DNA from 2 places in the Hydrogenophaga sp. RAC07 genome. Region 1 is predicted to be linked to the other one. Evidence: predicted binding sites of a transcription regulator. Region 1 holds the regulator's gene; the other holds the start of a gene.
The links. Region 1 encodes FNR, which switches genes on or off when oxygen is low (the NO sensors DNR and NnrR bind a similar motif). Its sites were predicted from a motif close to TTGATNNNNATCAA; they were not measured.

Region 1 (3,400 bases):
TCCATGTCCACCTGCAGATTCTTGTCGAACACCATGGCGATCGCCCGCACCAGGTACCAACCGGCCTCGGTGACCTGCACGCCCGTGGCGTCCAGACGCACCAGCCCGTGCTCGGCCAGGCCCGCCAGCACTTCAAGCTCTCGCGCAAAGTGCTTCCGGAAGTTGATCAGGTGTCCGAGTTCGATCGACTCGAACTGCAGCTCGCCCTGGCACATCAGGGACATGATCACCGCGCGGCGCAACAGATCGTCGCGCGTGAGCGCCAGGCCACGCACGATGGGCAGGCGGCCCTGGTCGAGCATGTCCCGGTACTCCTCCAGCGTCTTGGCGTTCTGGCTGTAGGTGGCGCCGATGCGGCCGATGGCGGAGACGCCGAGCGCGATCAGGTCGCAGTCGGGCTGGGTGCTGTAGCCCTGGAAGTTGCGGTGCAGCCGGCCCTGGCGCTTGGCCACGGCCAGCGCGTCGGTGGGCAGTGCAAAGTGGTCCATGCCCACGTACACGTAGCCGGCGTCCTGCAGGGCGTCGAGTGAGGCCGAAAGCATGGACAGTTTGGCGCCGCCGCTGGGCAGTTCGGCGGCAATGATGCGCCGCTGCGGCTTGAAGCGCGACGGCAAGTGGGCGTAGGCGTAGAGCGCAATGCGGTCGGGCCGCAGGTCGTTGACCTGGGCGAGCGTGCGCGCAAACGACTCGGGCGTCTGCAGCGGCAGGCCGTAGATCAGGTCCACGTTGATGGACTCGAAGCCGATGCGCCGCGCGGCGGCCACCAGCGCAAACACCTGCTCGGCGGGCTGGATGCGGTGCACCGCCTTCTGCACCGTGGGATCGAAGTCCTGCACACCGAAACTCAGGCGGTTGAAGCCCAAGCGCGCCAGCGTGCGCAGGCGCTCTTCGGTCACGGTGCGCGGGTCCACCTCGATCGAATATTCGCCGCCGGGCACCAGCGTGAAGTGCGAGCGCAGCATGCTCATGAGGTCTTCGAGTTCGGCGTCCGACAGGAAAGTCGGCGTGCCGCCACCCAGGTGCAACTGCGACACGTGTTGCCCGGGGCCCACGTGCGCCACCTGCAACTCGACCTCCAGCGCCAGGTAGCGCAAGTACTCGGCCGCGCGGTCGTGGTGCTTGGTGATCACCTTGTTGCAGGCGCAGTAGTAACAGACCGATTCGCAAAAAGGTATGTGCACGTAGAGCGAGAGCGGCAACGCCATGGAGCCCGCCTTGCGCTGCTCCAGCGCCTGGACGTAGTCGTCCTCGGTGAAGGCTTCAACGAACCGGTCGGCTGTGGGGTACGAGGTGTAGCGCGGTCCGGGAATGTCGAAACGGCGCAGCAGATCGTCGGAAATGGTGTGGCTCAAGGGGTGTCTCCCAATCTAGGGAGCCACTGTGCAACAGGCCCCGCGCGCGGGCCTTGATCTTCATCAAGCAGCGCAGCATGATCCGCAAGACACCACCATCGACTCCCCACGGGGGTATGCTGTGGCCTGTCACACATTCCCCGGATTCTGTATGGATGCCCACACGATCAAAGTTGCCTGCTCCAGCTGCAACCTTCGCGAACTCTGCCTGCCCATGGGTTTGAACGCGGACGAGATGGTCAAGCTGGACCGCGTGATCTCCACCCGCAAGCGCATCAAGCGTGGTCAGGCGTTGTTCAACGTGGGCGACAAGTTCACGTCGCTCTATGCCGTGCGCTCGGGCTTCTTCAAGACCTGTGTGACCACGGCCGATGGCCGCGACCAGGTGACGGGCTTCCAGATGACGGGCGAAATCATCGGCATGGACGGCATCGTGAGCGACCACCATTCCTGCGACGCCGTGGCACTGGAAGACGCCGAGGTCTGCATCATGCCGTTCGACCAGGTGGAAGAGCTTTCGCGCGAGTTCACCACGCTGCAGCACCACGTGCACAAGATCCTGAGCCGCGAGATCGTGCGCGACCACAGCGTGATGCTGCTGCTGGGCAGCATGCGGGCCGAAGAGCGGCTGGCTGCCTTTCTGCTGAACCTGGTGCAGCGCCTGCATGCGCGCGGCTTCTCGCAGTCCGAATTTGTTCTGCGCATGACGCGCGAAGAGATCGGCAGCTATTTGGGCATGAAGCTGGAGACCGTGAGCCGCACGTTCTCGAAGTTCGCCGAGGACGGCATCATCGACGTGAAGCAGCGCCACGTTCACATCAAGAACGTGGAAGCACTGCGCCAGATCGTCAATCCTCAAACGTGCATTTGAGGCCCCCACGCTCCGCCGCTGCGCGGGTCGCTGCCCCCCGAGGGGGCTGATCCGGCTTGGGGCGGCCCGGCGCCGGATCGCGCACCCCGCTCCCCGCTCCCCGCTACGCCGCTCAGAGCTCGGACGGCGGCAGGCTCAGCAGCGTGGTGAGCGCACTCGACGCCATCGTCAGCGCCCAGAACACAAAAAACGCCAGTGTGTAGACCGCCTCGCGCGACAGCGCCAGCGGAGCGCCAAACCAGTGCAGGTCGCTCGGGTCGACCAGCGCAAACACCACCATCTCGAGCACGGCCGCCACCAGAAAGGCGGGCCAGGCAATCACCATCAGGCGTTTTCCCCACATCGGCTGGTCTCCCCCTTGTTGTGATGGCCAATCACTCGGCCGGAATCACCGGTGAAGCCGCGTTGTTGCGCGCCTGGTGGGCCGGTTGCAGCTTGGCCAGCGCGTCGATGCGCGCCTGACCCTGCAGCGCATGGGCGGCCTTGTAGTCGCGCTGGTAGTCGGCCTTGTTGAGCACCGGATCGGCCCCGTTGATGGCGAAGAAGGCGGCCGTGAGGCTGGCCGCCACGCCCACCAGCGGCGCGCCCACCACCAGCCACATCTGTGGCGTTCGCCACCAGGCGGCTGCAGTGTCGGGTGAAGTTTTGTTTGAACTCATGGGAATCTCCTGAAATACGGCGGGTTCAGCGCGGCACGAGGAAGGCGGCCTTCTCGGTCACGCGGGCCACCTCGTCGCCGGTGGAACGGATCTCGAACTGGATCGGGTGCGAGCCGGTGGACGCGGTGCCGGGCGGGATCTGCACCCGCACCGCAGCCGATCGCACCTCGGTGGGCAACACCTCGACCTCGGTGACCGGATCGAGCGTGATGCCTGGCAGACCCGAGACGCTGATGGCATAACGCTGCGTCTCCTCGGTCGCGTTCATGATCTGCAGTCGGTACACGTTCTCGATGCGGCCCTGCTCCACCATGCGCGCCATGGAGCCGCGGTCTCGCATCACGTCCACGCGCAGCGGCGTTCGCATGTAGAGGCTCACGCCCACCGCTGTCGTGATGGTGAGCAGAATCGCCGAATACACCAGCACACGCGGACGCATGGCGCGCTTGAGCATCTGTTTCGTGTCCCAGCCCTGCTGCATGCCGTTCTGCGTCGAGAACTTGATGAGGCCGCGCGGG
Region 2 (3,400 bases), 1.4 Mb from region 1:
GTACCAGGGCGGCAGCGACGACTTCATCGGGCCTGTCGACGACGTGGTGGTGGCCAGCGAAGACTTCGGCATCGACTTCGAGGCCGAGATCGCGGTGGTGACCGGAGATGTGCCCATGAGAGCCACACCCGAGCAGGCGCTGGACGGCATCCGCCTGCTGATGCTGGCCAACGACGTCTCGCTGCGCAACCTGATCCCGGCCGAGCTCGCCAAGGGCTTCGGATTCTTCCAGAGCAAACCGGCCACGGCGTTCAGCCCGGTGGCCATCACGCCCGACGAGCTGGGCGACGCCTGGCAGGGTGGGCGTGTGCACCTCACGCTGCAAAGCACCTGGAACGGCCGCAAGGTCGGCATGTGCGAAGCCGGCCCCGAGATGACCTTCCACTTCGGGCAACTGATCGCCCACATCTGCAAGACGCGCAACGTGCGCGCCGGCTCCATCGTGGGCAGCGGCACGGTGAGCAACAAGAGCGTGGAGGTGGACGGCCGCAAGGAATGGCCCAAGGGCTACAGCTGCATCGCCGAGAAGCGCGCGATCGAAACCATCCTTGATGGCCAGCCATCCACCGCCTTCATGAAGTTCGGCGACACCATCCGCATCGAGATGAAGGGCAAGGACGGTCAGAGCATCTTCGGTGCGATCGACCAGAAGATTTCACCGCTGGCATGACCATCCCAGGGCACCGCGGAACCGGCTTTGCCGGGCCGCCAGTGCCGCCCCTGGAGGGGTCGCGCGCAGCGCGGCGGGGGGAGTCAGTCAGCTGGCGTAAACCGCGTCGAGCGAAGCAAACCCCTTGACCTCGATCGGGTTGCCGAAGGGGTCGCAGAAGAACATCGTCCATTGCTCGCCTGGTTGCCCTTCAAAGCGCACCTGGGGCGGCAGCACGAACTCGACACCGGCTTGCTCGAGGCGTTCGGCGAGCGCTTTCCATTCGGGCAGCAACAACACCAGACCGAAGTGCGGCATGGGCACCAGGTGCTCGCCCACACGCCCGGTGCGCGTGGTCTTGAACGGTTCGCCCAGGTGCAGCGAGATCTGGTGGCTGAAGAAGTCAAAGTCGACCCAGGTGTCGGTGCTGCGCCCCTCGGTGCAAGCGAGCACACCGCCGTAGAAGCGGCGCGCCTCCATCAGGTCGGTCACATGGAAGGCGAAATGGAACAGGCTTCGGGTGGACAGTGTGGTGGCTGGGTCGTTCATGCCGTCAGCATACCCAGTCGCGGCAGGCCTCAGTGCTCCGCCTTGGTCTGGCAGTCAATACAGCGCATGGCCGTGGGGTTGGCATGCAGTCGTGCGGCGGGGATGGACACACCGCAATCGACACACAGACCAAAGCTGCCGTCGGCGATGCGCTTGAGCGCGGCGTCGATCTCGATCAGTTCGGCCGACTCGCGCTCCTCCAGTGCAAAGCTCAGCTCGCGCTCGGTGTTGGCCTGGGCTTGGTCGTCGCTGCCATTGCCGAGCGCTTCGGCCGCCGATTCCGCCCGGCTCATGGCCCCGCCGTGCTGGGCGCGCAACTGGGCGAGCAAGTCGGTGCGCATCTCCTGAAGCTGGGCGGTGAAGGTGTCGGATATGTGGGCGGTCATTCGGTTCTCCTCAAGAAATGCAGGCCGTGTGATGACCTTGTGCATGTTTCATGTTGCGCCTTTCAGCGCCCGCCCGCCTTGATGCACGTCAATCACAATCGACCGGCTGGAAGGGTGCGCAACGTACCCCTGATTCATAACCCGATTCCCCGAGGAGACCCTGATGACCACCGTGGATTACAGCCGCTACCAGACCCTGGACATCACCCGCCGAGGACCCGACGTGGACGGTGTGCCCTCCGTGCTCGACATCCGCATGCGCGCCGACGGACCCGGCGGCAACGGCAAGCTGCCCACCGCCGGCCATGAGGGCCACTGGGAACTGAGCGAGATCTGGCGCGACGTGGGACGCGACGACAGCGTGCGTTGCGCTGTGCTGCGCGGCAGCGGCCTCGGCTTTTCGGGTGGGGGTGATCTTGCGCTGGTGCAAGACATGGCGACCGACTTCGAGGTGCGCACACGCGTGTGGAAGGAGGCGCGCGACCTGGTCTACAACGTGATCAACTGCGACAAACCCATCGTGAGCGCCATGCACGGCCCGGCCGTGGGCGCGGGCCTGGTGGCCGGCTTGCTGGCCGACATCTCGATCGCCGCGAAGAGCGCCAGGATCGTCGACGGCCACACACGCCTGGGTGTCGCCGCAGGGGATCATGCGGCCATCGTCTGGCCACTTTTGTGCGGCCTGGCCAAGGCCAAGTACTACCTGCTGCTGTGCGACCCCATCAGCGGCGAAGAAGCCGAGCGCATCGGGCTGGTGTCGTTGGCGGTGGAGGAAGACCAGTTGCTCGACAAGGCCTATGAAGTGGCCGACCGGCTGGCCAGCGGCAGCCAGACCGCGATCCGCTGGACCAAGTATTCGCTCAACAACTGGCTGCGCCAGGCCGGGCCTGCCTTCGACACCTCGCTCGCACTGGAATTCATGGGTTTTGCCGGTCCCGACGTGCGCGAAGGTGTGGCATCCTTGCGTGAACGTCGAGCCCCCCGCTACGGCGTGGACGGCTGAGACCCGGCAGCACGGCAGTCGCCCCTGAACCCCCACAGGAGACACCCATGAGCGACGCGCCCAGCAGTGGTTTTGGCAAGTTCGTGCCCGGCTTCGAGTTCCTTCAAAACCTCGCGGGCCAGGCCGCCGGTGGCGTGGCCCAGGGCATCGGACAGAACATCCCGCAGTTGCCCAACCTGGGCAGTTGGGTGGCCCCCACCTTCAACGTGGAAGACCTGGAAAAACGCATCGAGGAACTCAAGGCGGTGCATTTCTGGCTCGACCAGAATTCCAAGGCCCTGGGCGCCACGATCCAGGCGCTCGAAGTGCAGAAGATGACGCTCTCCACCCTCAAGAGCATGAACTTCAGCATGGGCGATGTGGCCAACGCGCTGAAGATCAAGGCGGCCGACACGCTGGCCAGTTTCACGGGTGCCGCGCCTGCCGCGCCCGCCCAGTTCGCGGGGCTCGAGATTCCGCCGCGCACCTACGGCAACGCGCCTGTGGCCGAACCCGATGAGGCCGCAGAGGAAGAAGAGGAAGAACCAGCGCCGGAGCCGGCACCGCGCAGCAAGGTCCGAAAAACGGCTGCCGCCGCACCGCCGGCCACCGGTGGCGTGGTCGACCCGATGCAGTGGTGGGGCGCCATTTCGCAGCAGTTCCAGCAGATCGCCGGCAACGCCATGAAAGACGTGGCCAAACAGACCGCGCTGGACACCACGCGCCAGGTGGCCTCGGGCCTGACCGACCAGGCGGTGAAAGCCGCCACCGGCATGGCCGGCAAGGCCGCGCGCAGCATCGGCGGCTCGGTGGCGCGCAACGTGGGCACAGCCG

Region 2: the regulator FNR is predicted to act here: its motif matches at 1,663-1,676, upstream of BSY239_RS00485 (TraR/DksA family transcriptional regulator).

The regions. Positions count from the first base shown of each region.
Region 1 is NZ_CP016449.1:1,525,348-1,528,747, reverse strand. Features, by position in the region: gene hemN (oxygen-independent coproporphyrinogen III oxidase) at 1-1,352, opposite strand, end outside; gene fnr (fumarate/nitrate reduction transcriptional regulator Fnr) at 1,504-2,223, shown strand; gene BSY239_RS07170 (hypothetical protein) at 2,336-2,566, opposite strand; gene BSY239_RS07165 (hypothetical protein) at 2,598-2,882, opposite strand; gene ccoG (cytochrome c oxidase accessory protein CcoG) at 2,908-3,400, opposite strand, start outside.
Region 2 is NZ_CP016449.1:119,911-123,310, forward strand. Features, by position in the region: gene BSY239_RS00475 (fumarylacetoacetate hydrolase family protein) at 1-670, shown strand, start outside; gene BSY239_RS00480 (VOC family protein) at 758-1,198, opposite strand; gene BSY239_RS00485 (TraR/DksA family transcriptional regulator) at 1,228-1,584, opposite strand; gene BSY239_RS00490 (enoyl-CoA hydratase/isomerase family protein) at 1,757-2,587, shown strand; gene BSY239_RS00495 (PhaM family polyhydroxyalkanoate granule multifunctional regulatory protein) at 2,635-3,400, shown strand, end outside.